DNA from 2 places in the Terribacillus saccharophilus genome. Region 2 is predicted to be linked to the other one. Evidence: riboswitches for the same ligand, from Rfam matches in the RefSeq annotation. Region 2 holds a riboswitch; the other holds the start of a gene.
What was found. Region 2 has a riboswitch for FMN ahead of ribE (riboflavin synthase). Riboswitches for the same ligand answer to the same signal wherever they lie in the genome.

Region 1: it holds a riboswitch for FMN, as region 2 does, so the genes downstream of both, GZ22_RS16850 (ECF transporter S component) here and ribE (riboflavin synthase) in region 2, are expected to answer to the same signal.

Annotation. Positions count from the first base shown of each region.
Region 1 covers NZ_CP008876.1:3,368,793-3,385,167, forward strand. Annotated here, with positions in the region: gene GZ22_RS16760 (NAD(P)/FAD-dependent oxidoreductase) at 1-764, opposite strand, end outside; gene GZ22_RS16765 (NAD(P)/FAD-dependent oxidoreductase) at 1,066-2,283, shown strand; gene GZ22_RS16770 (hypothetical protein) at 2,364-2,552, shown strand; gene GZ22_RS16775 (divergent PAP2 family protein) at 2,529-3,002, opposite strand; gene GZ22_RS16780 (biotin transporter BioY) at 3,079-3,669, opposite strand; gene deoD (purine-nucleoside phosphorylase) at 3,778-4,488, opposite strand; gene GZ22_RS16790 (phosphocarrier protein HPr) at 4,682-4,942, shown strand; gene GZ22_RS16795 (YesK family protein) at 5,095-5,349, shown strand; gene kapB (kinase-associated lipoprotein KapB) at 5,422-5,802, opposite strand; gene GZ22_RS16805 (MalY/PatB family protein) at 5,799-6,977, opposite strand; gene GZ22_RS16810 (alpha/beta fold hydrolase) at 7,047-7,859, opposite strand; gene yugI (S1 domain-containing post-transcriptional regulator GSP13) at 8,126-8,491, shown strand; gene GZ22_RS16820 (DUF378 domain-containing protein) at 8,537-8,770, opposite strand; gene GZ22_RS16825 (glucose-6-phosphate isomerase) at 8,916-10,262, shown strand; gene GZ22_RS16830 (potassium channel family protein) at 10,302-11,303, opposite strand; gene GZ22_RS16835 (phosphotransferase family protein) at 11,375-12,196, shown strand; gene GZ22_RS16840 (thioredoxin family protein) at 12,234-12,791, opposite strand; gene GZ22_RS16845 (M20/M25/M40 family metallo-hydrolase) at 12,903-13,961, shown strand; FMN riboswitch at 14,020-14,166, shown strand; gene GZ22_RS16850 (ECF transporter S component) at 14,356-14,934, shown strand; gene GZ22_RS16855 (TraR/DksA C4-type zinc finger protein) at 15,141-15,524, opposite strand; gene GZ22_RS16860 (hotdog fold thioesterase) at 15,541-15,927, opposite strand; gene GZ22_RS16865 (1,4-dihydroxy-2-naphthoate polyprenyltransferase) at 16,020-16,375, opposite strand, start outside.
Region 2 covers NZ_CP008876.1:292,046-308,420, forward strand. Annotated here, with positions in the region: gene carB (carbamoyl-phosphate synthase (glutamine-hydrolyzing) large subunit) at 1-1,067, shown strand, start outside; gene argF (ornithine carbamoyltransferase) at 1,064-2,014, shown strand; gene GZ22_RS17910 (VanZ family protein) at 2,163-2,735, shown strand; gene GZ22_RS01520 (MFS transporter) at 2,736-4,004, opposite strand; gene GZ22_RS01525 (ArsR/SmtB family transcription factor) at 4,007-4,627, opposite strand; FMN riboswitch at 4,784-4,924, shown strand; gene ribE (riboflavin synthase) at 5,258-5,905, shown strand; partial or broken gene ribB (3,4-dihydroxy-2-butanone-4-phosphate synthase) at 5,917-6,519, shown strand; gene ribH (6,7-dimethyl-8-ribityllumazine synthase) at 6,626-7,090, shown strand; gene GZ22_RS01545 (alpha/beta fold hydrolase) at 7,167-7,994, shown strand; gene GZ22_RS01550 (P-loop NTPase family protein) at 7,991-8,536, shown strand; gene GZ22_RS01555 (PadR family transcriptional regulator) at 8,677-8,973, shown strand; gene GZ22_RS01560 (permease prefix domain 1-containing protein) at 8,973-9,422, shown strand; gene GZ22_RS01565 (hypothetical protein) at 9,419-10,045, shown strand; gene GZ22_RS01570 (SDR family NAD(P)-dependent oxidoreductase) at 10,075-10,845, opposite strand; gene GZ22_RS01575 (hypothetical protein) at 11,018-11,221, shown strand; gene GZ22_RS01580 (glutathione peroxidase) at 11,284-11,772, opposite strand; gene GZ22_RS01585 (VOC family protein) at 11,878-12,246, shown strand; gene trhO (oxygen-dependent tRNA uridine(34) hydroxylase TrhO) at 12,274-13,236, opposite strand; gene corA (magnesium/cobalt transporter CorA) at 13,350-14,318, opposite strand; gene GZ22_RS01600 (cold shock domain-containing protein) at 14,781-14,978, shown strand; gene GZ22_RS01605 (hypothetical protein) at 15,060-15,365, shown strand; gene GZ22_RS01610 (xanthine phosphoribosyltransferase) at 15,367-15,942, shown strand; gene GZ22_RS01615 (AEC family transporter) at 15,962-16,375, shown strand, end outside.

The DNA.
Region 1 (16,375 bases), 410 kb from region 2:
TGCTTGATTGGTCCTAAGGAAGAAATGAAACCGTAATTGACGAGAACTTCGTCCACATCGATCGTTTCAGTTTCTTCGCTTTTTACCTTCTGCAGAACAACCTGTTCAATGCGGTCCGTACCCAGCATCTCAACTGGTGTATAAGGAGTCATGATTCTTACATTGGATTGCATGAGTCGTTCTACACTGTGCTCATGAGCACGGAACTCATCACGGCGATGCACGAGAATGACTTCTTTGGCAATTGGTTCAAGCATTAGCGCCCAGTCAACAGCCGAATCGCCGCCACCTGCTAATAGAACACGCTTGCCAGCGTATTTCTGCATATTATCCACATAGTAATTCAAGTTAACACCCTCGAATTCGTCACATCGCTCAACTGTCAGGCGACGAGGCTGGAAGGCGCCGTTTCCTGCTGTGATAATGATTGTTTTTGAGAAGTGTACACCCTTATCTGTTTCGATGCGGAATGTATTATCTTCTAAACGCTCGACTTTATCGACTGATTCTCCGAGTGCGATAGTAGGGTCGAAGCGTTTCAGCTGTTCCATAAGATTGTCCACTAGTTCCTGTGCGCGGACTTGGGGGAAGCCAGCTATATCATAGATGTATTTTTCTGGGTATAAAGCAGAAAGCTGTCCGCCCACTTGGGGAAGGCTTTCAATGATTTTGACACTTTGCTGACGCATCCCACCATAGAATGCGGTGAAAAGTCCGACTGGACCTGCACCGATGATGGTCACATCATATATTTGATCTGACATACCGGTTCCTCCTAGTATTTTTAAACGTAACAATTGGTATTTTATCATAGTTGCTGAAATATGAGTAAGAAGAAGGATTTTTAATGTATAGTAGTATGCCCTTGAACATGATAAGCTTCCCCTTTTTTGGTTGATAAAAGGAAAGAAAACGTTTACCATAATATTGATGACGGTTTTGTGACAGTTTTATGTTTTCATCTGCATTATAAAGTGAATAGTATCACAAACAAAAAAATTAATGAGTTGTTAGGTTGCAACAAGCTTAGGAAAAACCAAACTATATTAATGGATGTGATCGAAGATGAGCAAACCAAAAATTGTGATTGCAGGTGCTGGTTACGGTGGCCTGATCACGACAGTGAAACTTCAGAAACTGATTGGAGCGGACGAGGCGAGCATCACGCTCGTAAACAAGCATGACTACCATTATCAGACAACATGGCTCCATGAGAATGCGGCAGGGACGCGCCATCATGATCAGACGCGGATTGCAATCAAGGACGTTATTGATGCAAAAAAAGTCAATTTTGTCCAAGATACGGTAACGAAAATCAAACCAGATGAAAAAAAGCTAGTTATGCAAAACGGTGAAATCTCCTATGATTATCTTGTTGTAGGCTTAGGCTTTGAGCCAGCGAATTTTGGAATCGAAGGCCTTCTGGATCATGCATATATGATCCGAAGCATCAATTCCTCCCGTTTGATTCGAGAGCATATCGAGCACAATTTTGCAGTGTATAACAATGAATCGGAAAAGAAAGAAGAGCGCCTTAATATCGTTATTGGCGGAGGCGGCTTCACGGGCATCGAGTTTGCCGGAGAACTGGCAGAACGTGTACCAGAACTGTGCAAGGAATACGATATAGACCGAGATAAAGTAAGAGTCATAGTTGTAGAGGCTGGCGCATCCGTCATGATGGGATTCGATCCGCAGCTTGTAGAATATGCTTTGAATTCCTTAGAATCCCGCGGAATCGAATTCCAGACAAATGCTTTCCTTAAAGAAGTTACGGCTAATAGCATCGTTTATGAAAAAGCTGGCGAAAGACATACGGTCAAAACTAATACAACGGTATGGGCTGCTGGTGTGAAAGGGAACTCAATTCTGGAGGAATCCGGTTTCGAAGTAAACCGCGGCAAGGTGATGGTGACAGAGGATCTGCGTGATCCGAACCATGATGATATCTTCATTGTCGGTGATTGTGCTGCAATTATAAATGACGAAACCGGCAAGCCATATCCGCCAACAGCGCAAATAGCTACACAGATGGGTTATAACTGTGCCCATAATCTAAAAGCACTCATTCGCAAGGAAAGCAACACTCAGAAATTCGTGCCAGATATCAAGGGTACACTCGCTTCCTTAGGGGGCGGTGATGCCATGGGGATGGTAATGGGTAAGAAGCTGTTCGGAAAACCGGCAGACGTCATGAAGAAAGCGTCAGATAATCGCTATCTCTATCAGCTTGGCGGTGTTGGACTAGTATTGAAAAAAGGGAAGTTCAATATATTTAGCTAAACAAAAAGCAGCCATCTGGCTGCTTTTCTTTTGTATAGTGTTAATCTCATTTGTCGATGCTGTTACCAGAGGTGAAAGATATGATGCGACGATGGTGCATAAGAGCACTGCTTTGTACCCTCTGGCTAACAGCTATGTATGTGACCTGGAGCCAGCTGACTAATTTAACAGCAGAGGACGTCATCCAATATGAACAGCGGCAGCTTCCTGTGCGTGATTTCGGAAGCAAGCAGCTGCATCTGCAATTAAAACAGCAAATAGATGACTAGAGAAATACCGATGCCGGTTAGAGCGCCGAAAAAGACTTCGATCGGCTGATGTCCGAGCATTTCTCGGATTTCGCGATTCTTTTCGAACTCCTGCTTACTGCCCCACACTTTCGCTTCATCTACAAAGCGCTGGAAATCCTTCAGAAGCAGATTCAGCAATATTGCCTGTTCACCGGCTTGTCTTCTTACACCGGATGCATCAAACATGATGATGATGCTAAAGACAAAGGATGCGGCAAAAATAGGGGAATCAAGTCCGCTTTCGAAACCGATCGAGGTTGTCAGGGCAGCCACGGCTGCTGAATGACTGCTCGGCATACCGCCCGTACTGAATGCAAGGTCGGCCTGGATGCGCTTATCTGCTATCGCACGGATGGGCACTTTTATTATTTGTGCGAAAACGATGGCAATCAGCGCACTCCATAGGGGCATATTTTGTAACAATGACATGTACTGCTACATCCTTTCAGAGAAAAAGCTATAATATATGATGTACTCATTATAACTAAATTTCCCTGATAAAATGTCATTTAAACGAAGTATTATATGTCACTTTACCTTTTCTGAAAGCATGAGCCACTCTAGGGTAAAACAAGGCTGCAAGTATTGCGAAACAGAAATCTTTGATAAAGAACGGTATCATGCTGATCCAAGCGGCCAAATAGCTTATATCCACACCCATCCACAGCTGCATGGCGCCATACATATAGGTGACTCCAAAGAGATAATTGACAATGATACCAGCGATTACCGCCACGAAAACGCGATAACGCATAGATGTTTTTTCCATAATAAAACCAGCAATAAAGGCAATAGGTATGAAAGATAGCAAGAAACCGCCGGTAGGTCCGGCAAAGACACCAAATCCTCCAGAAAGATCTGCGAAGATCGGCAGACCAGTTAGTCCAAGCAGTACATAACAGATCATACTGTAGGCTCCCCATTTATAACCTAACAGCAAACCGGCAAGTAATGCGAAAAACGGCTGCAATGATAACGGCACAGTTTGACCTCCGATTGGTACAGCAAGAAAAGGAAGCCAGACCGATATGTTTGCTCCAACTGTCATCAGACCAACAAACATCGCGCTTGCAGTCAATTTACCAGTACGACTCATAACTTATCAACTCCTTGCAGAAATAGTAAACGACACCCTCTTTATTGTCAACTTAATTTTTATCGAGGTTTACAATGTAGGCATAAAAAAAGGCATAAAAGCCTTTTTTTATGCCTGGATTGCTGCATCTAATGCAATTTCCATCATATCGCCAAAAGTAGTCTGACGCTCTTCGGCAGTTGTTTCTTCACCAGTGAGGATGTGATCGCTCACTGTAAGCACAGATAGTGCTTGGCAATCATGTTTCGCAGCTATTGTGTAAAGTGCGGTTGTTTCCATTTCGACAGCCAAGACTTTGTAATCTGCCAATTTTCCGTAGAATTCCAATGTGTTGTCACGATAGAAGCGATCGCTTGTAAAGACGTTTCCAACACGGATATTCAAGCCTTTTGCTTGTCCAGCCTGATATGCTTTCAGCAGCAAATCAAAATCGGCTGTAGGTGCAAAATCGACTGTACCGAATTCCTGACGGTTTATTTGGGAATCAGAGCTAGAAGTAGACGCTAAAATCACATCACGGACTTTTACGTCTTTCTGGATAGCGCCTGCAGTACCAACACGGATCAGTTTTTTCACGCCGTAGCTTTGAATCAATTCATTCACATAGATGCTGATGGAAGGGACACCCATACCTGTACCTTGAACGGAGATTCTTTCTCCTTTGTATGTACCAGTATAACCATACATTCCTCTTACTTCGTTATATAGCTTTGCATCTTCCAAAAATGTTTCTGCGATGTATTTTGCACGAAGCGGATCGCCTGGAAGCAGGATCTTGTCTGCAATCTGGCCAGCTTCAGCATTTATATGTACACTCATGACAGCACTCCTTTTTGCTAGATGTGTCAAAATTACCATAAATACAAGATAAACTCAATCTTCTGCCGTAAAGCTGTTTTTAAACTTAAAAAAGTGGGATATTTATTTAAAAACGCTTTCTTTTCTCCTATAATAATTATGTTACTACTTTCACATTTACATACATGAGCAATATGCTTTGGAGGGAATTACGATGCAAGAAAAAACATTCACTATTACAAGCGAAACAGGAATCCATGCTAGACCTGCAACGCTGCTTGTTAATAAAGCCGGCCAGTTCAACTCTGAGATTGAACTTGCATTCAAAGAAAGAAAAGTGAACTTAAAATCTATCATGGGTGTCATGTCACTAGGTGTCCCGCAAGGAGCACAGGTTGTTATTACAGCAGATGGTAATGATGAGGAAGCAGCATTAGAAGGTATCCAGGAAGTCCTGGAAAACCATTTGAGCTGATTGAGGAAGCTGGAGATTTTCTCCGGCTTTTTTTATACTTTTAATAGGTGTAAGAAAAAGTGAAGGTTGTAATCAATTTCCACAAAGAGCATGAAAATGGTAAGTTAAAGGAGCATATAAAATCATATTATATTTACCAAGGGGGTTAATTCATGAACTTCTTTTTTGCAACTGTACTTCTAACAGTAGTGATTATAGGTATTTCTTTGATTTTTATTAAGAAGAAACCCTTTATGTATTTGGTTCCTATCTCTTTAGTGGCAATTAGTATGATTTTATTTATGAGTAGTTTCTTTATTGGAGGATGGGGTGGAGTTGGAATGATAGCATTAAGCTCTTCCTTGTTAATTTCCTCAATAGCTGCATTGATTATAGTCACTCTTATAAGTTATTTTCAAACTGAATAATCCTATATCATCGGCATAATAGCACAGGATAATGAAAAAAGGCAGGAGCTAGGCTTCCTGCCTTTTTTCGTATTATTTGAAGTAATCCTTCTTCAGTGTCTCCACGTTTGCTAGAGCGAGTTCTTGATAGCGTGAGGCGGGCTGTTGCTCCAAATCGTGCTTTAGCTGCTGAACTGCTGCCCGCAAAGAATCGGAATAATCCGGTACAGTATCCATATATGCTGAGACTGCAGTTTTTGGTATATTCGCTTTTTCGTGCTGGGCGAGCGCTCGGCGTTCATGGAAGAAAACATCTTCTGTTTCCTTTGGATGATGTAAATCACCTTGCTGCGGATGCTTGAGAACAGCCAGTATCTCCACCAAATAAAACTTGCCGCGTTCTTCTTTGATTCTTCCGACATAAGAACCAGTTTTATAGCGTGCTTTGACAACGCTGCCGATATCTATCGTCATTTTGCTGCCTCGAATTCTTTGAGGCTGTTTGTCAGCCGAGAAAGGGCATCTTTCATCGTTTCAGGCGGGCAGGCAATGTTCATCCGAACAAATCCAGCACCTGCTTCTCCGAATTGAATGCCATCGTTGAATCCGAGTTTCGCTTTTTGGGCAAAAAAGTCCATCAGTTCTTTTTGTTCCAATTGCATCTGGCGGCAATCCAGCCACATCAAATAGGTGCCTTCGAGCGGGGCAATCTGAATCAAAGGAGTATCAGCTAATGCTTCTTCCGTCAGCTTCCGATTGACTGCCAATATGTCCAGCAGACCATCCAGCCATTCCTCACCTTCCGTATAGGCAGCTTCCATTGCAGCAACTGCCATCGTATTCAGCATATGGAAACCTTGCTTCGAGAATGTCTCTTGCAGCTGCAGACGCATATCTTCCTGCTCCACGATACTGTAAGATACCTGCAATCCTGCTAAATTGAATGTTTTTGACGGAGACAGGAATGTAATCGTTCGTTTGCTCATGTCTTCAGACAAGGAAGCAACAGGTATATGCTGATATCCTTCATGAATCAAATCGGCATGGATCTCATCTGACAGAAGTAAAACATCGTACGTTTGGCACAGCTTCGCTAAGCGCTCCAGCTCCTCTTTTGTCCAAACACGCCCAACTGGATTATGTGGATTGCAAAGTATCATCGTCTTTGCGCCTTCTTGGAAACATGTCTCCAAGTGTTCGAAATTCATCTGGTATGTACCATTTTCTTCTAGCAAAGGATTTTCGACGATTTTGCGATCATGTGCAGTGACTACGCTGTAAAAAGGGGCATAAACAGGTGTCTGGATGACGACTTCTTCACCAGGTTTTGTAAACGTCTGGATAGCCATATGCAGACTGGTTACAACGCCGGGGCTGTATAGAAGCCAGCTTGGCTTAATGCGCCAGCCATGACGTTTTTCAACCCAATTGGATACTGTTTTAGAAATACTCGCATCAGTAATTGTGTAGCCATAGATGCCGTGTTCAGCTCTGTTCTTCAAGGCGTCTATTACCGATCGAGGTGATTGGAAGTCCATATCTGCCACCCACATCGGCAGAACATCTTCTCCTCCATATAATGCTTTAAGATTGTCCCATTTCACGGAACGAGTCTTTCTGCGGTCATGAACTGTTTCGAAATTATGCATAGTCCGTACTCCTTTCATCATTTCTTTTTTCATTATATAAAGAAATGCTTCGAAAAGCGAAAGGCTTGATCATTGTATATACGAGACAATTGTTTCCGGCGTTTCCTCAGGCAAAAGATGCCCGGCATCAGGAAGGATATGGAGCGTCGCATGGGGCAGCTCGGCGAGCAGTCGATAACCAATAGATGGAGGCAATAACGGATCTTCATTTCCCCAGAAAATGATTGTTTGTGCTTTTATTTGCTGGAGGCTGTCATTCGGCAAATCACCGCCACGAGATCGAATAAAATGAGCCAGACTTGGAAAAAGTTCCTTGGCCATAAAGGGAATGCTGTACGCAACTACCATCCGCAGCGTAACTTTTTCAGGATCAGCAACAAGATGGCGCAGGAAACCGACTACACTGCTGGCTTCGAAAGCAAGCTGCATAATTGCAGGAAAGATGCTTGCCGAAGCGATCAAGCTTGAGAATGCGTCTGTCGGCAGCATATAGCTTGATGGTGCAAACAGATACAGTTTATTTATCCGATCTGGGTAGCTATACGCAAGGCGCATGGCAATTTGACCACCCATTGAATGACCGCCAATATCTATCTTTTCTATCTGCAAATGATCAAGAAGAGACGCGGCAAGACTGGTATAGTCCTCATAGGAAAAAGCTATTTCAGCTGATTTTTGACTATTTCCAAAGGGAGGAAAATCTAATGTCACTACTTGGTAACGTCGGCGCAGCTCCGGAATCATACGGTGAAAGCAGCTTCCGGAGGCAAGGAAACCGTGAAGAAGTAGGATTGTGCGGGAGTTGTCATGACTGTATGAAGAATAAATGCGATAATCTATAGCTATTTTTTCGTAATAGAAGGTATGGTTCGAGTAAGACATTCTAGCTTGCCCCTTTGCCTGCAATTAGTTCTAGTTTCAGTCATATTGGACTTTATATGCAAAAAAAATAGCAAAGCGATACGCATCGCTTTGCCTACAGGGGGAATACGAGAAAGTCTTACAGAACTATGTATTACCAAAAAAGCTTACTAGCAAACCTATTCTAATAAAAAAAATATACATATATAAATTTTTGCCGAAACCAACTTACTGTGATAGAATTATTTATTGCGTATAAAAGTAGAAAAAATCAGGAGTTGTTTAGTATGGCAGAGAAGTTTGAAACAGGACAAGTATTGACAGGTAAAGTAACAGGAATCCAGCCTTACGGTGCTTTTGTTGCATTGGATGAGCAGGTTCAAGGTTTGGTTCACATTTCTGAGGTGACTCATGGTTTCGTAAAAGATATCAATGAACACCTATCTGTAGGCGATGAAGTTAAAGTTAAAATCCTTGATATTAACGAACAAAGCGGTAAATATTCCCTTTCTATCCGTGCTACAGAAGAAGCACCTGCAAAACAGCAGCAAGCTAACGTTCAAAAGCAAGCTGTTTCTGAGGATGCTCCAGCAGGATTCAATACGTTGAAAGACAAACTTCAGGATTGGATCAAACAAACTGAAGGTAAATAATTAGAAAGACCCCCATATTAGGGGGTCTTTTTTTGATTTATCCATTTATGCCTTGGTTGTTGTCGCTTCTTCCACTTCTTTACGCTCTAGGAACAGAGCGGAAATTGACACAAGACCAGCCAAGCCAACAAGACTGTAGATGATCCGTGGGAAAGCAGCCGCCTGACTGCCATTACCAAAGATACCTGCAACCAAGTCGTAGTTGAATAAACCGACTAGTCCCCAGTTGATCGCGCCAATTATGACAAGAACAAGAGCGATACGCTGTACCATATTCAACTGCATAACCTCCATTTCATGAAGCGAGATGATAAATCTTTCTTAGCATGCCTTTGTTAGCCGATTATATTCCTACAACATTTCTTGATTTACTTGTCCAGTTTCGGTAAAGTTGCAGTAGTAAGCAGTTTCAAGGAGGATGAATATGACACACATCGGTTTTGATTATAAGAAAGCGTTACCATATATCGGGGAGCAGGAACTGGATTACCTTGCACCGCTCGTGCAGGCTGCGCATGAACAATTACATAATAAAACAGGTGCCGGCAATGATTTTCTAGGCTGGCTTGATTTGCCGACTGATTACGACAAAGAAGAATTTGCTCGTATCAAGCAGGCAGCAGAAAAAATAAAATCTGATTCAGATGTTTTACTCGTTGTCGGAATCGGCGGCTCTTATCTTGGTGCTCGTGCGGCAATTGAAGCACTGACGCACAGCTTTTTCAACGTACTCTCTAAAGAAGACCGAAAAGCACCACAGGTATTCTTTGTCGGAAATAGCATCAGTGCTCCATATTTGAATCAGCTGCTTGATGCAATTAAGGGTAAAGAAGTCAGTGTGAATGTTATATCTAAAAGTGGTACAACAACTGAACCAGCAATAGCCTTCCGTATCTTCAAGAAGTATCTGGAAGAGAAGTACGGAGTTGATGAAGCGCGCAAACGTATTTATGCTACAACGGATAAAGAAAGAGGCGCTTTGAAAACACTCGCAAGCAAAGAAGGCTACGAGTCGTTCGTCATTCCTGATGATGTTGGCGGCCGTTTCTCTGTGCTGACAGCTGTGGGGCTATTGCCAATTGCAGCGGCAGGTATCGATATCGACAGCATCATGTCAGGTGCACAAAAAGCGCAGGAAGAACTGTCTGTATCTGATCTGAAGGAGAATCCGGCATATCAATACGCAGCTATACGTAATGTTCTTTATAACAAAGGCAAGAATATCGAACTGCTTGTGAACTATGAGCCGTCATTGCAATATTTCAGTGAATGGTGGAAGCAATTGTTCGGAGAAAGTGAAGGGAAGGATTTGAAAGGATTGTTCCCGGCGTCTGCTAACTTCTCTACAGATTTACATTCTCTTGGTCAATATGTACAGGAAGGCCGCCGCGATTTGTTCGAAACAGTCGTACTTGTGAAACAGCCTGTATCTGATGTGACCATAGAAGCGGAAGAGGAAGACCTTGATGGATTGAACTATCTTGTAGGTCAGACAGTTGATCAAGTGAACTACAAAGCCTTCCAGGGTACACTGCTTGCTCATACAGACGGTAACGTACCGAACTTAGTCGTAGAAGTTCCGGCGCTGGATTCTTTCAGCTTCGGGTATCTGGTATACTTCTTCGAAAAAGCATGCGCAATCAGCGGATACTTGCTTGGTGTAAATCCGTTTGATCAGCCAGGAGTAGAAGCATATAAGAAGAACATGTTTGCTCTGCTTGGCAAGCCTGGATATGAAGAAGAAAAAGCAAAACTAGAAAAAAGATTATAATAAAAAATCCCTTCTGGCCTTATTGGCAGAAGGGATTTTTTATTCGATATGCTGCAAGGTGATGATGCAGTCCTCCTGATGCATCGATTCCTGGAAGTCTGGGCTCATATCCATGCTTTCTCCGCGCATATAGCCGATCGCGGTCTTTTCCTTGCGTGCAAAATAACGACTAGCTTCAAAGAAACTTTTACCAACTAGTTCATCTGGTAAAGACATGACTCGGATTTCTTGCTCTTTCAGAAAATGAAGCAGCAGTTCTAGGTGATTTTTCTTTTCTTTGTGATACACTTCGTGGAAAAACAATGTACTTACAAAATCATTTGACCGGATGACGACATCTGCTCCTGCACGACGGAGATTTTCCTTTTGCGTATGTGTCAGCACTTCAGCAACGATATGAAGATTTGGATTGTTGCCGCGCAAGGCAATCGTTGTCAAAATCGTCATATAATCAATCTGTTTTTCATTTTTACCAGCGTTTGCAGTAATGATTGCAGTCTTAGCATGTTTGATATTCGCTTTTTGCAGAGTTTTGTCCTCAGATGCATCACCGCGAATGAAGTGTAAAGGATGTTCTCGATAGGGGAGCATAGTCAATGACTGATCTATCAAAACAACGGACTGTTCCGGGTGTTTTTCGTTCAGCTTTCCAAGTAATGTCCTGGCCCGCTCATTCCAGCCGATGATGATAATATGATTGCTCCCTTTGAATTGGGTAAGTCCCTTTGAAAGATCCTGGGTATACTTAACAGTCCCAGCAGCGATAGTAGCCAAATAAAAGGTTACAAGACCTGCACCTGAAAGGATGAGCACAATGGCAAGGATTTTGCCATAAAGCGTTTCAGGAATCAAATCACCGTAGCCTACAGTGGAGGCAGTCACGAATGCCCACCAAATACCATCAAAATAAGTAGGAAATTGTTTTGGTTCTATATGATGCATACAGATACCGAATGATATCATTACCACGAGCACAGTAGAGAAGAGGCGAATGAAAATAGGAAGGCGGAAATAAAAACGTCGCAGAAACTGTGTGACCATATTATCCCTCCTCATCTTTTTTGTTAGTATATGTATATTCACGTGCTTTAAACGAACAGGAGGGAACAGGGATGGATAAAATGACGGCAGCATGGCTGGAAGGACACTTGCATGAACCAATCAGACAAGTAAGAGCCGTCCATACTGGATGGGATCATGATGTGTGTATATTGAATGACAGCTGGGTATTTCGAGTGCCAAAAAAAGCTATCACAGTTAACCGGGAAGAGGAGAAGTTACTGAAGAATTTGCAGTCCAAAACAAATATTGTGCTGCCGACATTTACTATCTGTACGACTCCGGATGGCAACGAAGCAATGCTTTATCCATACATATCAGGTGATCCGATTTCTTTAAATATGTCGGATGTAGCACTTAAAATTGCTGCCAGTCAGCTAGGCGCCTTTCTCACAAATCTCCATCAACTAGAAGCAGCCAGTTACAGCTTGCCAAAAAGAGACAGATTATATTATGATGCGCTTTATGAAAAAATAAGAAGCTTTTATCCAGATTTACCTGCTGTCGTCATTGAACACACGGAGAGATTATTTGCTGAACTGCAGCCAGTATGTACGGCTGTGGTACATGGTGATTTAAGGTCGGCGCATATATTGTGGGAGAAATCGACGTCTCAGGTCGGAATCATCGATTTTAGTGATATGCATGTAGGTGATCCTGCCATCGACTTTGTAGGAATCAGCCAGATAAGCTCAGATTTCTTAAATCAAGTACTGAGCAAGTATGATGTTGCTAATAAGGAGGAAATCTGTCAGCGGGCAGACCAACTAGCTAAATTAGGGCTGTATTATGAGCTGCTCGAATATGGTCCTAGCTGTAAGCTAGCAGCAGAGATGGAGCGTCAGTTTGTGAGGTGCAACACATATCGTGTGTAAGATCTGCAAAACAAAAAAACATCCATAATGGATGTTTTTAAGCTTCTTCAAGGCCTCTTTTCAGGCTTGCATAGACGCGCTGCCAGAAGTCTGTATTGTCACGATAGGATTTTGTAATAAAAGTGAGCATTTGGCTGCGCTTTTCTTCATATTCGGGTGCATCCTTATCGGGCAGACTGCTGAAGGATTCATCTATATATACTTGTAGTTCGGGAGCACGGGGACCCCATTTCGCTACTTCATCGCCATTTTGGTTGATAAAGATGATGATTGGAATGGAACGGCTTTTCCCGTTAGTCAGGTATTGATCCATCAGCTCCAGGTTCTCATCACGGTGTAGGATGCGGACATCAATAGCTCCGGCCTGTGCAATATGATAAAAGACTGGCAGGTTTAGCATAGCATCGCCGCACCAGTCTTCTGTCAGTACGATAGCACGTAGTTTTTGGGAACGGAGTGTGTTGAAAAATTCCGTGTCGGCTGGAAGCTCGTAGTGATCGTAGATATGCATTGTATTTTCTTTATGTGTTTGCATGGAGTCCAAATAAGCATCGATATTTATTCCTTTTTCGAACCATTCATTTAATGTCGTCATGTGTCTCATCCTTTCTGATGTTTAGTTTACCCGAGCGGTAGGATAAACTAAACAAATAAGCCTCTGATTATGCTACAGTGATAGAAGACTACATACAAAGGCGGAATAGATATGCAACTAGATAATCAAGAATTTTTAATGGAATTACTGCGGACGGTATCTCCGTCCAGCTATGAAATGGACATACAGAAAAAGTGGATGAAAGAATACGCTCCGTATGCAGATGAAATGCGTACCGATGTGTCAGGTAATGCCATTGCGGTCGTAAATCCAGATGCGGAGTTCAAAGTTCTTCTTGCTGGACATTGTGATGAAATCGCAATGGTCGTTACCGGAATCGATCAGAATGGTTTCCTGCAAATTGATGAGATGGGTCGCTTTAATGCAAAAGCAGCATTGGGTATGACCGTCCAGGTTATAGGTTACAACAAGACGATTCCAGGTGTGGTTGGTGTAAATGCGATGCATCTTGGAGGAGTGAAGGGAGACTTTGAACTGCCGGATCTGTATATTGATTGCGGAGCAAAGTCTAAGCAGGAGATGGAACAATATGTGCAAGTAGGTGACTTGATCGTCTACCAGCGACAGCCTTCAGTGTTGATGGACCGTTATTTGACTGGACGAGGATTAGATAACCGTACAGGTTCATTCATCGTAGGAGAAGTTGTCCGCCGGCTTAAGCAAGAGAAAGTCAACGTTGGTGTATATGCAGTCAGCACAGTGAATGAAGAAACAAATATGGGTGGTGCTTATTTCGCAGCAGCTGGTCTCGAGCCGGATTTAGCAATTGCTTGCGACGTTACATTTGCAACCGATCATCCAGGTGTTAACAAACGGAAAGCAGTGGATGTCAGCTTGGACGGAGGTCCTGTGCTGGCTAAAGGGGCACCAATCAACCGAAAAGCTAATATCTTGCTTGAGCAAGCAGCGAAGGAACTAGATATGTCGCTGCAATACGAATTAACGCCCCGCGCTACTGGTACTGATGCTGATAAGATGCGCTATTCAGGAAAAGGTGTATCAACAGCGCTTGTATCTTTGCCGCTTCGCTATATGCACTCGCCGGTAGAAACAGTCAGTCTGCAGGTTATTCAGCAGGAAATTGATCTTTTGGTAAAATTCCTGACAAACCTGACAGGTGAAGAAAGCTTGAATCCATTGGACTTGTGAGCATAAGGGTTGCAAATGCACAGAAAGCAGTTATAATATAATAACAAAACTAAATCGATTCTATCTTCGGGGCAGGGTGCAATTCCCGACCGACGGTGACAGCAGGAAATACTGCTGAAGTCCGTGACCCGCAGAACTTAGTTCTGCGGCTGATCTGGTGTAAGTCCGGGACCGACAGTGAAAGTCTGGATGGGAGAAGATACGAAGCAGAAGAGGGATGCCGAACGGGCTATCCTTGTTTCCATACGATGTTCGTATGTTTAACATCTTCATGCTTATTTGCGTATATTCCAAGCCCCAGAGCATAATGCTCCGGGGCTTTTTAACGTAGATAGGCTGCTTCCCCTTCATCAAGAGTTAGAATCGATAAACAAGATGAAGGAGGAGAACGATTATGCGTTCATCCAAGTTAACAAAATCAATTACTTTCGCTTTACTGGGAGCGATCAGCATGGTGCTTATGCTGTTGAATTTCCCGCTTCCATTCCTGCCGCCTTACTTGAAGATAGACTTCAGTGAGATTCCGGTACTGATTGCAGCACTGCTGTTTTCACCGCTTGCAGGTGTTGCTGTCGAAGCAATCAAGAACTTATTGTATCTTATTTTCACAGGAGCTGGAGACCCGGTAGGCGTCGTGGCGAATTTCCTGGCAGGCATGCTTTTCGTAATGCCAGTTGCATATTTTTATCATAAATTTAAAGCAGGCAAAAAAACACTCGTGTCAGGATTGGCTACAGGTACAGTTGCTATGGCTGTCGGAATGGGTGTACTGAATTACTTTGTTGTTCTGCCATTATATAGCATTTTCTTAGGATCTCCTGTAATGAGTGCTGATGCGAAATGGATAGCAGTCATAGGTGGTATTCTGCCTTTCAACCTTTTGAAAGGTATCATTATTGCGATTGTTTTCATTCCGCTATTTGCAAAACTGAAACCTTGGTTCGCGAAGCGAAAAAGAACAGCTGCAGCATAAGAAAAGTTCCCGGTTAGGTAGCTTTTTTATATGACTAAAAACAGTTGTTGCAAAGAAAGATAGTCCATGCTACAATAGTCTAGCGATGAGCTGAATTGCATAAGTCGGTAAAGCGCGTCTTAGACACGTGTGGATGTGGCCGCACGGCTTTACACGCCGCAATTAACAAAGGCACCCTGCGAGGGTGCCTTTTCTTATGCATTTTTTTAAGCTCTTCTTGTCTCTTCAACTTCAGCTTGTTCCTCTACAAGCAAGCGGGCAGTAGGTTCAGCCTTCAGCCGTTCCTCTGGAATAGGTTCGCCGGATTTCTCGCTTACTCCATACGTACCTTCTTCAATTCGATCTAGTGCATCTTCAATATCGCGAAGTCGCTCACGTGCTGCTTCTTTTAATGTTTCGGCTGTTTCACGATCATGCATTTCTGTGCCAAGATCGCCTGGGTGATTGACAATTGTCGAAAGCTCACCAGTAGAATCATTAGGGAATTCTTTTGCGCTATTATAGCTATCGTTCCCTTTAATTTGTTCTTCTGCTTCTTCCTTCATTGCAAGTAATTGATTACGGAAATAATCCAATTTATTTTTATCCATTTTCAATCCATCTCCTTTATTGCCTTCTCGTTTTAATAGCCAGCGTACAGCGGGCGATACAGAGCAGGTCCTCGTTCTCATCCGAAATGGATATTTGCCAAACCATTGTCGATTTTCCAACATGAATCGGGGAAGCAACCGCAGTTACGATGCCAGATCGAACACTGCGAATATGGTTTGCGTTAATCTCGAGGCCAAACACGGCCTGAGTTGCAGGATCTGCATGCAGGTTGCCGCCGATACTTGCTGCTGTTTCTGCAAGTGCTACACTGGCGCCACCGTGCAAAAATCCCATGGGCTGTCTGTTATGCGGTCCGACGGGCATCTCCATTACAACCTGATCCTTATTTGCTTCGACCACCCGCATTTGCAGCTGCTCCATTAATGTATCTGAGAAGTTCATAATAGTAACCTGCTTTCTGTATGTAATGTATTTCCCGTACTAGTATGTATTAAACCTATATAAAAAAGCGGGCTGGATGCCCGCTTTTAAAATTAGAATGAAAGTGGTACGAATTGCTGGATCAGTAAAGCGATCACAAGCAATAGACCATAAATCGTATTTGTTTGTCCTGTTGCTTTCATCGCAGGCATCATTTCAAGCGGCATTGTCTTGCCAATGAAACCACGGTAAGCATCACGAGCTTTCTTAATGCTTAAGAATGTGATAACAGCCCAAATTGGAAGTAATCCAACAGCGATAAATACAGCAGTAATGACATAGCTGATAATAAAACAAATTCCAAGGAAGGTAACACCTTTTTTAAGGCCAAGTAGGATAGCAACTGTTCTTCTGCCGTTTACTTTATCACCGTCGTGGTCGCGCAGGTTATTGGCGAAATTGATACACG
Region 2 (16,375 bases):
CTTATGTAATTGGTGGTCAAGGTATGGTCATCCTGCATTCTGAAGATATGCTGGAAACTTATCTGGAAGAGCTTCAACAGCAAATCCACACTTCCCGTCTATTCCCGCTGCTTCTTGATAAATATGTTCCAGGCATGGAGGTAGAGGTGGATGTTGTTTGTGACGGTGCTGACATCCTTATCCCTGGTATCTATGAACATATCGAACCAGCTGGAATCCATAGCGGAGACAGTACAGCAATTTTCCCTGCTCCTAGTTTGAGTGAATCAGAGAAAGATATGATCGTCAGCTATGCAAGTCGAATCTCGGATTCTCTTGAATTAAAAGGCATCATGAACATTCAGTTTGTCTTTAGTGAAGACCGTAACATTTTATATGTCCTGGAGGTTAACCCACGCGCGTCCCGTACAGTTCCTATTTCCAGTAAAGTGACGGGGATCCCATTGGTAGATTTAGCTACCAGAATACAAATGGGAGAAGCTTTGCAAAATGCTGGTTATTCACTCGGACTGCAAAAAGAAATACCGTTTTATGCGGTTAAGCTGCCTGTCTTTTCCACTACAAAATTGGCAGGTGTCGATCCGCTTCTTGGACCGGATATGCAATCAACGGGAGAAGCAATTGGATTAGGCAAGACGGTTACCGAAGCATTGAATAAGGCATTTGGCTGGAAGGAAAAGACACTGCGGTCTTTAACAGATGATGCCCAAATCCTCTTAGATGTAGAATCCTCGGATTTGGATGGACTAGAAGAATTACTTGGACAGCAGCAAGCACATGTTGTACTGACAGAGCAGACCGCAGCGCTTCTAAAGGACAGTTCTTCATTCGAAGTCGTTTCCTATGAAGAAGCCATCCTTTTGGTTGAAGATCAAAAGATGACAGCTGTATGCAGTACGAGAAAAGGATTCCAAGGTATCCGTGAATCGGCTTGGAAGACAGAGACGCCGTGTATGACAAGTTTGGCGACGATGAAAAGTTACTGGCTGGCTAGTCAAGAAAAACTGGCTGACAGCCTATCTATGTCGGATTATTTGGAGCAAGCGGAAAAGGAGCATGTGCAATGAAACAGACGATAGAGCAACAATCCATGGCAGGTAAAAGCCTGCTATCTCTGCAGGATTTGACGAAGGAAGAAATTCTTTATGTGCTTGATCTGGCTGCTGAGCTGAAAAGTCAGCATCAAAAAGGCGAGCTCATTCAGCCGCTGGCTGGGAAGACGTTAGGAATGATTTTTGAAAAGTCATCCACACGGACACGCGTTTCTTTTGAAACAGGTATTTATCAGCTTGGTGGTATGGGGCTGTATTTGAACTCCAAGGATTTGCAGCTTGGCCGAGGCGAACCGGTTGCCGATACGGCGAAGGTTCTATCTGGATATCTGGATGCTATCATGATCCGTGCTAATTCGCATAAGATGGTGGAAGAACTGGCAGAACATGCTGCTATTCCGGTAATCAATGGCTTAACCGATTTGTTCCATCCATGTCAGGCTCTGGCTGATTTGCAGACGATTTTAGAGTATAAAGGAACATTAGAAGGCGTGAAGCTAGCTTATATCGGTGATGCTAACAATGTAGCGAATAGTTTAATGATTGCAGCAGCGAAAACAGGAATGCAAATTCGAATTGCAGCTCCTGCTGGATATCAGCCGCTGCCTGAAATCGTTGAAAAGGCGAAAAAAATCGGTGATGATCCAGATTTTCTTCTTATTACAGAAAGCCCGGAAGAAGCTGCCGCAGGTGCAGATGTACTTTATACAGATGTCTGGACGAGTATGGGGCAAGAGGAAGAGTCAGCGGCTAGACTGAAAGCTTTCCAAGGATACCAAGTGAATGAAATGCTTATGAATTCTGCTGCGTCAGATGCTATCTTCTTGCACTGTCTGCCGGCTCATCGGGGTGAAGAAGTATCAGCAGCTGTCATTGATGGTCCGCAATCGGCAGTATTCCAGGAGGCTGAAAACCGTCTGCATGCTCAAAAAGCGCTAATGCTTGCTGTTATGGGAAAATAAATAATAAAGAAAAGAAACCGCCCATAAAAAGGTGGTTTCTTTTCTTTATCTATGCGTTCACAAGACTTGGAAAATCATGTAGACTAAAGAGTATATGTCCACTTACTATACGTGAGGGGCTTCTAGGATACAGGAGAGAATAATTACTATGTTAACTTACGTAGCGCCAGCTATATTCTTGGCGTTTGTCTATTTATTGTCAATTATTCCGTTTCACCAGACGGTCGGAATTACTAAGAAACAACATTTATTGATGGCATCCTTCGCTATCTATGTGATCGCAGTCATCTGTCTAACCTTTTTCCCATTACCTGTGGATCAGAATCTTATCGAAGAAAATCAGCAGTTGGAAACAAGTTATCGCTGGAATACATCGCCGCTCACTTCCATTATGCAAATTTGGCACACAACACAAATCGATGGCTTCGGATATGGACTTGCCCTTAAAAATCTAGGTGGTAACATCCTTTTATTTGTGCCGTTAGGCTTTTATTTGCCTTTGCTCGTTCGCCGAACAAGATCGTTTTTTATTGTGGTTCTCTGCGGACTTGTATTCAGTACTGCAATCGAGTCAACGCAAGGGCTGCTTAATTATTTTGTTGGATACAATTACCGCTCTGTCGATATTGATGACATTATCCTGAACGTCTTAGGAGCTATGCTGGGGTATGCATTCTACCGGATCGCTCTTCGTCCATTATTGAAAAGGGGCAAGCTGTGATCAGCTTGTTTCCTGCTGGGAATAATCCTTGAGTCCGATTATCTCGGTTGAAAGGGAGGCAAGAGGCCCGAGTTTGCGCAGCTTCGGATACAAAAGCCACGTTACAGAAAGCAAGGCAAGGCCGATACCTGCAGCGCAAAACACCCAAGCCACAGGTATAAGGGTGGCTGCATAACCGCCAGTTAATGATCCGAGCGGCATTGCAATTGTGCTGAAGCTTGCACTCGCGCTGGTCACCCTGCCGATTAAGGAAACAGGAAGCAAGGTCTGTAACATCGTTGCGAAAGTAACATTGATACAGCCGACAGGAACCCAAGCTAGTCCGAATAAGACTACACTTAGCCAAGTCCATGGAACGAATACAGCAGCAGCCCAGATTGCAGAAGCTAAAAACATCGTGAGGATTGTAGCTTTACCTATTGGAAGTTTGCTGAAGGAAGCTGCTAATAGTGCACCTACTAATGCACCGCAAGACATGGCTGCCAAATACAAACCATATACAGCAGGTCCTTGACGCTCGTCTGCAAAAGCAGGCATAACAGCCATCGCTGCACCGATTGCCAGATTACATAATACTGCCCCCATGAGTGCAGCAGACAATATAGTTGTGAATAGAATTTTAAGTCCTTCTTTCAATTCAGTGAAGTAGGAGTTTAAGGCTGTGCGCGCAGTGCCAGAAGTTTTGGTCTGTGCTTTTTGATGTGGAATTCTAAGGAAGCTGAACAAAAGGAAAGCGAGACAGAAGGTAAGGGAGTCAATAATGAATAAAAGGGTTACGCCAAAGAATGCGATCATGACTCCAGCGATGGCATTGAATATCAGGTCGACCCCTTGATAAGCAAAGGAGAAAAGGGCATTTCCGGCAGGCAGTTCTTCTTTTTTTAGTACGAGCGGCAATGCTTTGGTTTCAGTTGGATAGGCAAAAGCGTCAATACTAGTCAAAATAGGCATGATAACAAGCACCAGCGTGACAGAAAGAAAGTCCAGCCAAGCCGCTAGGGGAATTATTAGGATAAGCAAGGCTTGTAGTGCCTGCGTCCACAATAACGTTGCGCGAATCGGCCAGCGATCAACGAGCGGACCGATCAAGAATTGCAATACATTTGGAATTTGTGTCAGGAAACCGGCCAAACCAGAATAAAACGCACTGCCGCTCAGGTCGTAAACGAGCCACATAGCGGCAATAAAGTAGATGCTGTCGCCGATATTCGTTACAATTCGCCCTGAAAAAAGCAAGCCATAATTACGCTGTTTTAGTATAGCAAACATCTTCAATCATCCTCTTCCATTTCCACTTGATCAAACGAAGGTGTGTCGATTTCAAAACCGTAGGCGGAGAAATGATACAGCTTACCATTGGGATCATCTTCAGCTGCCTCACTTTTATCACGCAGCTTTTGCATCAAACCGAAGAAGCCTTGGATGAATTCCTTGAAATCTGCTTCAGTAGCGCTAATTTCCCAAATGCTGCCAACGGCATCCCAATCTTTTGGATCGGTAGAGCCGGCTGCTTTGGCAAAAGATGACTCTGGTGCTGTAAGGATGGCTGATCTCGTTTTATGGGACATTTGTACAAACAGCTGCCTCGTCGATTCGCTCAATTCTTCTGCGTAAGGAAGCAAGTTCTCAGATGGGAAAAAGCCTCTTGCCGCAGCTCTATAAAATTTCTGTAAGATGCCATTTTTCTCCTCAGTTCGGATTACTTCAATCAAGCTGTTTTTCTCCAGCTCTTTCAAGTGATAATGAATCTTCGGTCTGCTTGTTTCCAGCAAGACAGCAAGCTGCTGACCAGTATAAGACGTTTCGACTAGCTTCATGATCATCTCGGCGCGCAGCGGGTCACTGATTGCTTTCAGCTGCTCAAAGGTTGTCAATGCCATTGCTTGTTTCATTTGGTTTTCCTCCTCGGTAAACATTTCTTGAACGGTCAGATTTATTTTACGGCTTAAGTTTATAATCAGTTCCACATATTGTCAATCTAATTTTCGGACTTTTTTCCTGCTGTACAACAAGATAAAAAATATGTTAAGGTAAAAGCAATCGAATAGGTTTTCTCTTGGGGCAGGGTGAAATTCCCGACCGGCGGTGATAGACAGCTTAGCTGTCTTCAGTCCGTGACCCGTTTTTATAACGGTGGATTTGGTGAGATTCCAAAGCCGACAGTATAGTCTGGATGGGAAAGAGGAAACGGTGTGCTATCCACACGCCAACTAAAGCTTTTCGTCGATGGACGATAGCTTGTTTCGCTATACTTTTAAAGCCAAAGCCCCAGAATCCAATATTCTGGGGCTTTTTATATGAAAGTTAGTGCTAGGAAGGAGCAAATTGGCAGCAGCCAGCTTGCACCTTATTCGAGTCATTCATTTTTAAGAATTTTGATAAAAAGATTCTTGAAAGATACATCCCCGATTGACCGTCACACAGCCCCGAGACGGTAATATTCCCATTCGTAATGCATGACAGCAAGCGTAAGATAGCTTCTTGTGTTCTTGAGAAGCTCGCAGAAGTAAAGGAGGAGAAAAGTGTTTACTGGAATCATTCAGGAAGTAGGCAGCATGATTGACGTGAAAAGACAGGATAAGGCGATGCAGCTCACTATTGCCAGTGAAAAACTGACGAAAGATATGCATATTGGAGACAGTATCTCTGTTAACGGCGTCTGTCTTACCGTTACCAGCTTTACTCCGCATACTTTTCAGGTAGATGTTATGCCGGAAACGTTTCACTACAGTTCCTTATCCAAATTGCAAAGTTCCGAAGCAGTGAATCTGGAGCCCGCACTTCAGCCCAATGGCAGACTTGGTGGTCATTTTGTGAGTGGTCATGTAGATACGACAGGATCCATCTTATCCATCCGAGATGAGTCAAATGCTCGTTACATTGACATTGCTGTAACAAAAGGACTGCAGTACTTGATGTCCAAAGGCTCAATTTCAGTTGATGGTGTGTCATTAACGGTGTTCGAAGTCAGGGAAGATACGTTTACTATTTCGCTTATTCCGGAAACGAGGAAAGCGACAATCTTAGGCGAAAAGAGAGCTGGGGATTTGGTGAATATTGAATTTGACCAGCTTGCCAAATACATGGAACGACTATTGGAGCACCGAGAAAGCCCACAGACTTCTGGCATTACAGCAGAGACATTAGCAGAGAACGGATTCTTGGATTAGGAGGGAAATGAATGAAGACGACAATAGAGAATGCTATAAAATACTTGAAAAGTGGCAAGGCAATCATTGTCACAGACGATGAAGCAAGAGAGAACGAAGGAGATTTGCTGGCTCTAGCGGCTTATGCGAACCCGGAGACAGTGAATTTCATGGCTTCTGTCGGAAAAGGTCTTATCTGTGCGCCTATTTCCCGGGAAATTGCCGAAAGATTAGATTTGCCCCCGATGGTAGCTAATAATACAGATCCACATGGGACAGCTTTTACTGTCAGCATTGATCATATCGATTCTACCACTGGCATTAGTGCATTCGAGCGATCCCATACAATCGCGAAACTGACGGATACCGCGAGCATAGCATCTGACTTCCAGCGTCCGGGGCATATATTCCCGCTAATTGCCCAGCAAAATGGTGTGCTGGAGCGACCTGGACATACGGAAGCTGCTGTCGATTTAGCTAAATTGGCCAGAACAGCAGAAGCAGGCTATATATGCGAAATCATGAATGAAGACGGCACAATGGCGCGTATGCCAGAACTAGAAAAACTAGCCGAAAAGCATGAACTGCCAATCATCACGATTGCTGATTTGATTGCGTATCGGCAGCTGCATGAAACGAAATAAACAGTAAAGAAATACGGAAGAACAGCAAGCATAAAAACATTATCTAAATACAAAAAGAAGCGGACAAATAAAGTCCCTTATACAAAGGAGTAATCATATGGTTAACGTATTAGAAGGAAATGTAGTAGGATCTGATTTGAAGATTGGGATTGTTGTAGGAAGATTTAATGAGTTTATCACAAGCAAGCTATTGAGCGGTGCAATTGATACGTTAAAACGTCACGGCGTGGATGAAACAAAAGTGGATGTAGCATGGGTGCCGGGGGCATTTGAAATACCTCTTGTAGCTGACAAACTTGCCGAGAGCAAAAAATACGATGCTGTCATCACATTAGGCACTGTTATTAAAGGCTCTACACCACACTTCGATTATGTTAGCAATGAAGTGGCAAAAGGAGTAGCAAGTGCTGCCAGCAAAGCAGGAATCCCGATTATCTTTGGTGTGCTGACAACAAATACAATCGAACAAGCAATTGAGCGTGCAGGTACGAAAGCAGGCAATAAAGGTGCAGAAGCAGCTGTCTCTGCAATTGAAATGGCCAACTTACTAAAACAAATATAAGCAAAGAAGCAGAGGGTGACCTCTGCTTCTTTTTTGCATATAGAAAATAATGTATATTTGTGGTGGGGGTGTTTGCGTGAAAATACACTATGAAATCATAGGGGATATGATTAAACCAACATTATTACTGATCCATGGTCTAGGGTGGACAAAGAGAATTTGGAATGAGGTACAAGAAGCACTAAAAGAACATTACAGACTAGTACTGATAGATTTGCCAGGACATGGTGAAAGTGAAGAGACTAATAAATGTGATTTTGAAGTTATAGCTGATATGATTCATCGAGAAATCGCACTTACACCAGTTAGTAATCTTTATGTCGCAGGCAGTTCTTTAGGAGCTGCGGTAGCGCTGGTTTATGGAAACAAGTATAACGCGGATGGAGTCATATTAATTGATGGGGGTTTTACTGCTTTGAACCGAATAGGCGGTCTTTGCGTAGAAGACATGACTTATGAAGCGCCGCCTGCACATGCATTTGAAACAATGGATGCCTACTTCCGATTTATGAGAAGTGATAATCCTGACTTATGGAATGATTATATAGCTACAGCAGTTGCTGATCAGTTGTTTTACAATCCAAAAGAGGGAGTGTACAAACAAAAGGCTTCATCAGCTATACAGCAAGATTACTTGGAGGCACTATATTACTTCGATCCACTAGATGCGCTTAGACAACTACCAGATTCAAAAAAGATTACGATTATGGTTGCCTTAAATGAACAGCAGCAGAAAACTGATGTGGAGGAAGACTTATTAGTATTAAGCAATGCACATAGGAATACAGATGTCCTTTATTACGAAGGTACTGACCATTTAATCATGCTTGATAAACCAAAAAGATTTATAGAAGATGTAAGGCGCATTATTGAGGATATTGAAAGTTCTGGTATTGCTGATTGAGTAAGAATAAATCACCCCGAAAAATACATATCATTGGTTCTGTCGGCAGTGGAAAGACGACTCTGGCCAAGGAATTGTCAGTGATTTTGAGTGCTGCTCATTACGAACTGGATAACGTTGTTTGGGAACGTTCTGTAGAGGGTGACAGCCGCCGTTCTGACAAGGAAAAAAGAGAAATCTTAAAAGATATCATTGATTCTGATGGCTGGATTATCGAGGGGGTTCATACAAATGACTGGATAGAAGACAGTCTTCTGAATGCTGAATTGATTATCTTGCTAGAACCGGCATATGGTATAAGAAATATCCGGATCATCAAACGGTTTCTGCGCCAAAAACTAAAAATGGAGACTGCTAATTACAGACCGTCATTTCGTATTTTTCTGAACATGTTCAAGTGGAATCGTTATTTTGAGCGTACGGCTAAGCCCTATATATTTGATAATTTTTCTGTTTATGGTCATAAAACGATTATTGCAGAAAGTATATCAGATGTGATCGAATATTTGGCCTTTATAGAAAGGAAGTCTGAAGCAGGTTAATAGCCTGTTTTTTTGTTTTTGGTAAAAAGATACAGAAATTACTTTGACACGCAGAGTAATATGTTTTATGATTACTTTATCAGATAGAGTAATTTAGAAAGAAGGGGTGCCACATTCGGAGTGATACGATTCGAGGGCATTTGGATTCCATTATCCTTCGTCTGCTGATGGACGGAGATAAGTATGGTTACCAGATATCGAAAGACATAGCAGCTTGGACAAATGATGCGTTTCTAATCAAAGAAGCGACACTTTATGCTGTTTTCCAGCGACTGGAGCGACGAGAATTAATTGAGTCTTATCAGGGAGAAAAATCGCATGGGGGCAAGCGTAAATATTATACGATTACGACGCTTGGGAAGGCGTATTTTCATGAAGCGGCAAAAGAGTGGAAAGAAGCGAAACAATTAATCGATGTATTTATGGAGGGTGTTTGATGCAGAAGATCAATATGTATGTGGAAGAGCAATTCGCGGACTTGCCGGAAACAGAGCAGATAGTGAACTTGAAGGAAGAAATAAAGGATTCGATGGAAGAAAAGGCAGCTGATTTTATGCTGGATGGTAAATCAGAAGAAGATGCGGTCAATAAGGCTATTGTCGATTTCGGGAATTTGGCTGAAATCAAGAGAGAATTCCAGCTCGAACATGCACCGCAGAAATCAACAGTAAGAAACAAAAAGCAAAAAGAAGATATGAGCACGTTAAATCTCGGTTTCTCCATTTGCGGAAGTTTGTTGATTATCGGACTGCTTGTTTTTGTAAATATGTATTATACACCAGATGAGATTTGGTTCGTCTTTCCAACATTCGCTATTCTTTGGTGGCCGGTGAGTATGGCCTTTGTCTGGATGAAAGCTAGGAAAAGAAAGGTGATGCAGCGATGAAGCCATGGAGATTGTTCGTTGCATTTATGCTGCTGAGTCTGGGTGGCTTCTCTGTTTATATTAACTTGATGACCACGCCGGAGGAGATTTGGTATACATTTAGTTTAGGTGCTAGTATCATCATTGCTCTGCAGATCCTTTTTCCAAACCAATTGACGGTGGTGACGTGGCTGTCGGCAATTGTTGTTGGAGCAGTACTTGTGAACGAAAATATGTCTGATTCACCTGCGACACCATGGTATTTGTACACATTAGGAGCTTTGGCGTTATGGGCAATTGCCGTTATGCTTCGAAGACATCTGGCGAATATGGGAGTAGCTCTAATTATCAGCTTGGCTGTCTGCGTATATTATTTCGGCCTGCATCAGTATTTCGGACATGAAACACCTTGGTATGGCTTTATTATTTTCGCAATGAGCTGGTGGCCGCTCTCCATCATCGGTCATCGAAGTTCCAGCTTATTCTTTTCCGTTTTAGGTTTCGGAGCGCTCAGTGTGTTCTTCCTATTTGTGAATATAGCCTATTCGCCATCGGTAATCTGGGCGATTTATCCTATCTTCGCCGCGGCGTGGTGGCCGTTAGCAGCTTATTTCTATAGCTATCGCCGCCATATCAGTAATTGAAAAAAGACACCCTCCAGGGTGTCTTTTCCTTATCTTGAATACATATTCTTGGTTATCTTACCTAGCAGACTGCTTGGAATTAGCTTCATGAGCAGGACGGCTGCGTGGATATTCGCTGATGGGAAGACGACTCGTTTTCCTTTTACGAATCCAAGAAAACCTTGTTTTGCCACATCCTCGGGTGCATCACGGAACGAAGACATAATTTTATCGTTGCCGGCACGTTTAAAGAACTCGGTCTGCGTAGGACCTGGACAAAGTGCCGTAACTGTTACGCCGCTGTCTGCCAATTCCTCTGAAAGTGCTTCCGAATACCGCTGGACGAATGCTTTGGATGCGTGATATGCAGCCATATATGGACCAGGCAGGAAGGCGGCCATGCTGGAAATATTCAGTACTCCATTCGGTACATTCTTGAATGGGGAGTGAATGATATCATCGATGAACAGACGAGTCAGGTTTGCCAATGAAACCATATTCAGATGCAGCAGCTTTTGCTGGGTTTCAAAGCTCGTATCCTCAAATTTGCCACTAAGTCCGAAGCCAGCATTATTCACAAGCACTTCGACGGTTTTTCCTTCATCACGAATCTTTTGATACAGTTCATATGCACTGTTAGGTACGGACAAATCATGAGGAATGACAGTCACATTCGAATCTTGCAGTTCTGTTTGCAGGGATAGGAGTTTATCCTTGGAACGCGCTACGATGATTAAATCATAGCCCGCTTTGGCGAACCATTTCGCTATATGGTAGCCAATACCGCTGGAAGCTCCTGTAATTAGAGCAGTTGGTTTCATTGTGCTTCACCTCATTTTGACAATCTTTATAAATATGTACCCTGTTGCCGGGCGGAAGAAACGCTATCTACTTTTAGTATACCCTTTGCACCGTTTGGTTACCAACAGGTTGTGAGGTTTTTCTCTACAGAAGAAAGGGAAAGGGCTTACAAAGGAAGAAGGAGGGAAACAAATGGTACAGAAAAACGGTGCTAAAGGCGACAAAGACAAACATGGCTTCTCTAAGGCAGAAAGTGAGAACAGGGAAAAACAGCTTGAAAATAAACAGGATATGCTGGTAGATGATGTACCTGTGGATGAAATAGAACGAGACCTACAAGATGATCGACATAAACATCGGACAAAGCAAGCTTCCAACTCAGATCCGGAAGAATGAACCTGCATAAGTGGATGCGGGTTTTTTTTATGAATAAGAAAAGCAGATGTGTCATGTAGACATCATCTGCTGGACTGTTCTAGCAGTTTTTCGATTGCAGGTTTCATATCCATTGGACTGGTCTTTGGTGCAAATCGCTCAACGACATTTCCATCCGCATCTACGAGAAACTTTGTGAAATTCCATTTGATATTTTTGGAGAATAGTCCGCCGGCCTGACTGGTCAAATGCTTATAAAGTGGGTGGGCATCTGGTCCATTCACTTTTACTTTATCAAACATCGGAAAGCTGACGCCGTAATTGCGCTGACATACTGCGGCAATTTCTTCACTGCTGCCAGGTTCCTGGTTCATAAATTGGTTGCATGGGAAACCAAGTATCACGAGACCGTCGTCCTGATAATCCTTATACAATTCCTGCAGCTGTTCCAGCTGAGGTGCAAAACCGCATTTGCTTGCTGTATTTACGATGACGAGTGCTTTTCCAGCGTATTCCTTTAAACTAACTTCCTTCCCGTCTATAGTAACAGCAGAATAATCGTATACTGTCATGTCGTTCTCCTCCTCTTGTCTGCACTTACAATGTAGCACAAACAGTGAAGAAGCGATAACAATCAGTCCCTTAATGGTAGAATGTAGAAAAAGGGGGTTGTTCCTGTGGAGTTTTTCCTGAAACGATTTGATCATGTACAGCTTGCTTGTCCAAGCGGCAGCGAAGAGCAGGCGAGGGAGTTTTTCGTGGGTATTTTCGGATTTGAAGAAATTGAGAAACCAGCCATCTTACAAGCGAGAGGTGGAGTTTGGTTCAACTGTAACGATATTATCGTTCATATGGGTGTAGAGGAACCTTTTTCACCAGCACGAAAAGCCCATCCTGCTTTTGAAGTAGAGGGGCTGCTGTCTCTCAGACGTCATTTAGATGAACACGATGTGGATTTCATCGATGATACTGACTTACCGGGTGCTGATCGTATTTATGTGAATGACCCCTTCGGCAACAGACTGGAATTTTTGGAATGGCATTAAAAAAAGAACCCCGTCGAGGGGTTCTTTTTAGTTTGTTACTGTTTCGTTATCTAATTTCGCAAGACGTGCTTCCACTTCTTCCTCAGACAAGCCGTGTTCTGCAACGTACATGTTACGAGAAGAACGGCGGCAACTGTCGGAACAGCCGCGAAGATATTTGTGCTCATTTTCTTCAGAGCAGATAATCTGGCGGTTACAGGAAGGATCTGCACAATTAACATAACGTTCACAAGGCTGTCCATCGAAGTAATCTTTAGCAACTATAACGTGTTCTGTTTGGTTGATCGGTACGGAGATACGTGTATCGAACACGTACATGCGGCCGTCCCAAAGTTTGCCTTGTACTTCAGGATCTTTCCCGTAAGTGGCAATACCGCCATGCAATTGACCGACATCCTCAAAACCTTCACGGACTAGCCAGCCGGAGAACTTCTCACAACGGATACCGCCTGTGCAGTATGTCAAAACGCGTTTGCCTTCTAAAATATCTTTGTTTTCACGGACCCAGTCTGGCAGGTCACGGAATGTTTCAATGTCAGGGCGGATTGCGCCGCGGAAGTGACCAAGATCAAATTCATAATCATTCCGTGCATCCAAAACGACGGTGTTCTCGTCCTGCATCGCTTCGTAAAATTCCTGTGGAGATAGGTAATTACCTGTCATCTCGCGAGGATCTATATCATCTTCAAGACGCAGCGTTACCAATTCAGGACGTGCGCGCACATGCATTTTCTTGAAAGCATGTTCATCCGCTTCGTCGATTTTGAAGACCATTTCTTCAAAACCAGGTTTCGCGTGCATCATATCCATATAAGCTTGTGTTTGTTCAATTGTTCCGGAGCAAGTACCATTGATACCTTCTTTTGCTACAAGGATACGGCCTTTAAGTCCGAGTTCCTTACATGCTTTTAGATGTTCTTGGGCAAAAGCTTCGGGATCTTCAATATCTACATAGTTGTAATACAGTAATACTCGATAATCACTCATTATTTTTTCCACCTGTCATTTATATTTGCAAGATACAAAATTAGGCGATATGTCGTTATTTATACTCTTGCAATCAAATATTTTAACACGAAAGGAAGTCCAGTACAAATGGAATTTTAAAACAGCTTGTTCTTGAAATAATGCCACATGCCGAAAGTGATCAAAACTAGCAAGACACTTACGCCAGCTGTCGTCCATGGACTATCAGCATACGGTATTGGAAGATTCATTCCGAAGAATCCAGTCACGAACGTAAGCGGCAGCATGACTGTCGAGATAATCGTCAGGACGTTAAGCTTTTCCGTCGATTTGGCACTGATAATGGAATAATACGTATCCAAAGCACTGTTTACCAAATCACGGAATGTTTCGGTTGAGTCGACAATACGTTCCAAGTGATCAATCAGATCCGTATAGAAGGGCACATTCTCTTCCTTAATATCGAATTTCCATTTTCCGTTCACATTCAGGAAAATCCGCCGTTGAGGCAGAATCACCCTTCTTATCAAGATAATTGTCCGTTTTAAGGCAAGGAATTCCTCCGTTACCTCTTTAACGCCTTCACTGTACATTTCATCTTCCAGTTCCTCAATCCGGATTCCAATACGATCCAAGACAGGGAAGTATTCATCTGTAATGCCATCTGCGAGTGCATACAGAAGGAAGTCAGCTCCTTGATTCATGAATCGGGAAGAACGTGAGCAGATGGCATCCATCTGACCGAGCCAGCGAAGCTTATGCTTATGGATGGTCACTACATAATTCGGGCCCAGGAAAACATTCAGTTCAAGGGTCGTGATTTCGTTGTCACTTTCCTCGTTGTAACGCAGGGCATGGAAGACGAAGAATTTGTATGCATCATAATCATCGACTTTAGCGCGGGGGCTATCATGTAAGCAGTCTTCGATTGCCAGCGGGTGGAAATCAAATATCCCGGCAATTTCATCCAACTCGTGAGACTGTACATCATAGGCATCAATCCACAAGAGATTGTCAGGATCCTCCAAATGACGATTGCTGTTTTTCAAAGAGATATTTGTATGCATCGTGTCAGTCTGATGATCATAGAGATACGTCTTAATCATTGTGCCACCCCTTCCGTTACGTTTATTATTTCACAATGTTCGTAAGCTATAGTCACTATAAAAAAATGGGGTAAGAACTGTCAACAGGAATATTTCTTCTCGCAAGAGGGTATGAAAAAGAAGTAGAGTGGCTAAACTGGAAGTAAATAGGCGCGTTTGTCGGATTTTGGAGCAAAAACCGTGACTATAGTCACAGGTATATATGCGTCTATGTGTAAGCGTATTCCGCAAGTGATATCGTTAAAGAAAGCGCTTTTATAGGGCGTACGGCTCATTATGAACTATTTTTGGAAAAATAGTTGTAATTGACTTGCATTCTTATTCAAAAAAAGGTACTCTTAAGTAGCAAAAGGAAACGGTACGGTTGAATAATCTTTACGATCTCTTTCACAATAAGTGGTGTAAAGGTATAACGATTCAATACCTGTACTTTTGTACTTCTATTGTAAGGAGGTCATTTAAATGACTGGAAAAGTAAAATGGTTTAACGCAGACAAAGGTTTTGGTTTCATCGAAAGAGAGGACGGAGACGACGTATTCGTACACTTCTCTGCTATCCAATCTGAAGGTTTCAAAACTCTTGACGAAGGTCAAGAAGTTGAATTCGAAATCGTTGAAGGCAACCGCGGCCCACAAGCTGCTAACGTAACTCGTCTGTAATTTCATACAATGACGACAGAGGCGCATTCTGGAATTTTCCAGGATGCGTCTTTTATCATTTTTAAGGGGAGATGAGCGCTGATGAGTCAAGACGAGCTTTCCAAAAAGATCATTGAAAAATACCAAGAAGATGAACGGATGATGATCCGGATCTTTGCCCAATGGTGTACGAATCATAATCTTGATGCTGTTTTCTTATATGAACAAGCTTATCCGAACCAAGGAAAAAATGAAGCGCTTAAAGAAGCGTTGGAAGAAGTTCTTCCTAAAGAAGAAGCCTCTGATATTTCAGATGAGATGGTAGTGGAAGTGCTGCAGTTCTTTGGAAATGATAATTTGGCATTCGTTGTAGCATCTGTGGCAGAGGAACGAAAGGAGAAGCGATAAGATGGAACTGCTCCAAAAAGCAATTCAAGAAAGAGGAACGATTATAGGGGAAACAATCGTCAAAGTAGATAGCTTTCTGAATCATGAAATGGACACGGCCCTTTTATATGAGATAGGCCAGGAGTTCCGTCGTCAATTCCAGCACAAGCCTGTAACGAAAATCGTAACGATTGAGGCAGGTGGAATTGCTCCGGCGCTTATGGCCGGTCTTGCTTTCAATGTCCCGGTTGTTTATGCAAAAAAACAAAAGTCACTGACAATGAAGGGTGATGTTTATGTCGAGTCTGTCTATTCGTTCACAAAACAGGTACATTCTGATGTGACGATTTCAAAGGATAGATTATCGCCGGAGGATCACGTGCTGATTATCGATGATTTCCTTGCAAACGGGGAAGCAGCTGCTGGTTTAATTAGTATTCTTAATCAAGCGGGTGCTACTGTTGCTGGTATCGGAATTGTCATCGAGAAGAGCTTTCAACGAGGAAGGTCACGTCTGGAAGAACTAGGTATTGAAGTAGTATCCCTTGCGCGTATTGCACGTATTGGTGAGGGGAAAATAGAATTCTTGAATTCATAACTTGATAGGATGATAGTTTGTGGCATACATATTAACCTTATTGCCAATCTTCGGCATTTTTCTTCTTGGTTTTGTTGGACAGAAGCTTTTGAAATTCGACATCCGAAGCATCTCAAAAATGTCGGTTTATCTGCTGTCACCTGTACTGGCTTTCCAAACGTTTTATGAGAACCGGCTAAGTACAGATTATATCTATTTAGCCATTTTTGTTGTCGGCATTTGTTTGGCATTGGTCTTGATTTGTTACGTGATCAGTCTTTTGCGCGGCTTTGACCGACAGGATACGTATAGCTTAATGCTTGGTGCTTCGTTCATGAACAATGGCAATTACGGAACTCCGCTTGTTCTATTCGTATTCGGTGCAGCAGGCTTTGATTATGCGGTTATCCTGCTTGTATTACAGCAGCTCGTGATGGTGACGATCGGTGTCTTT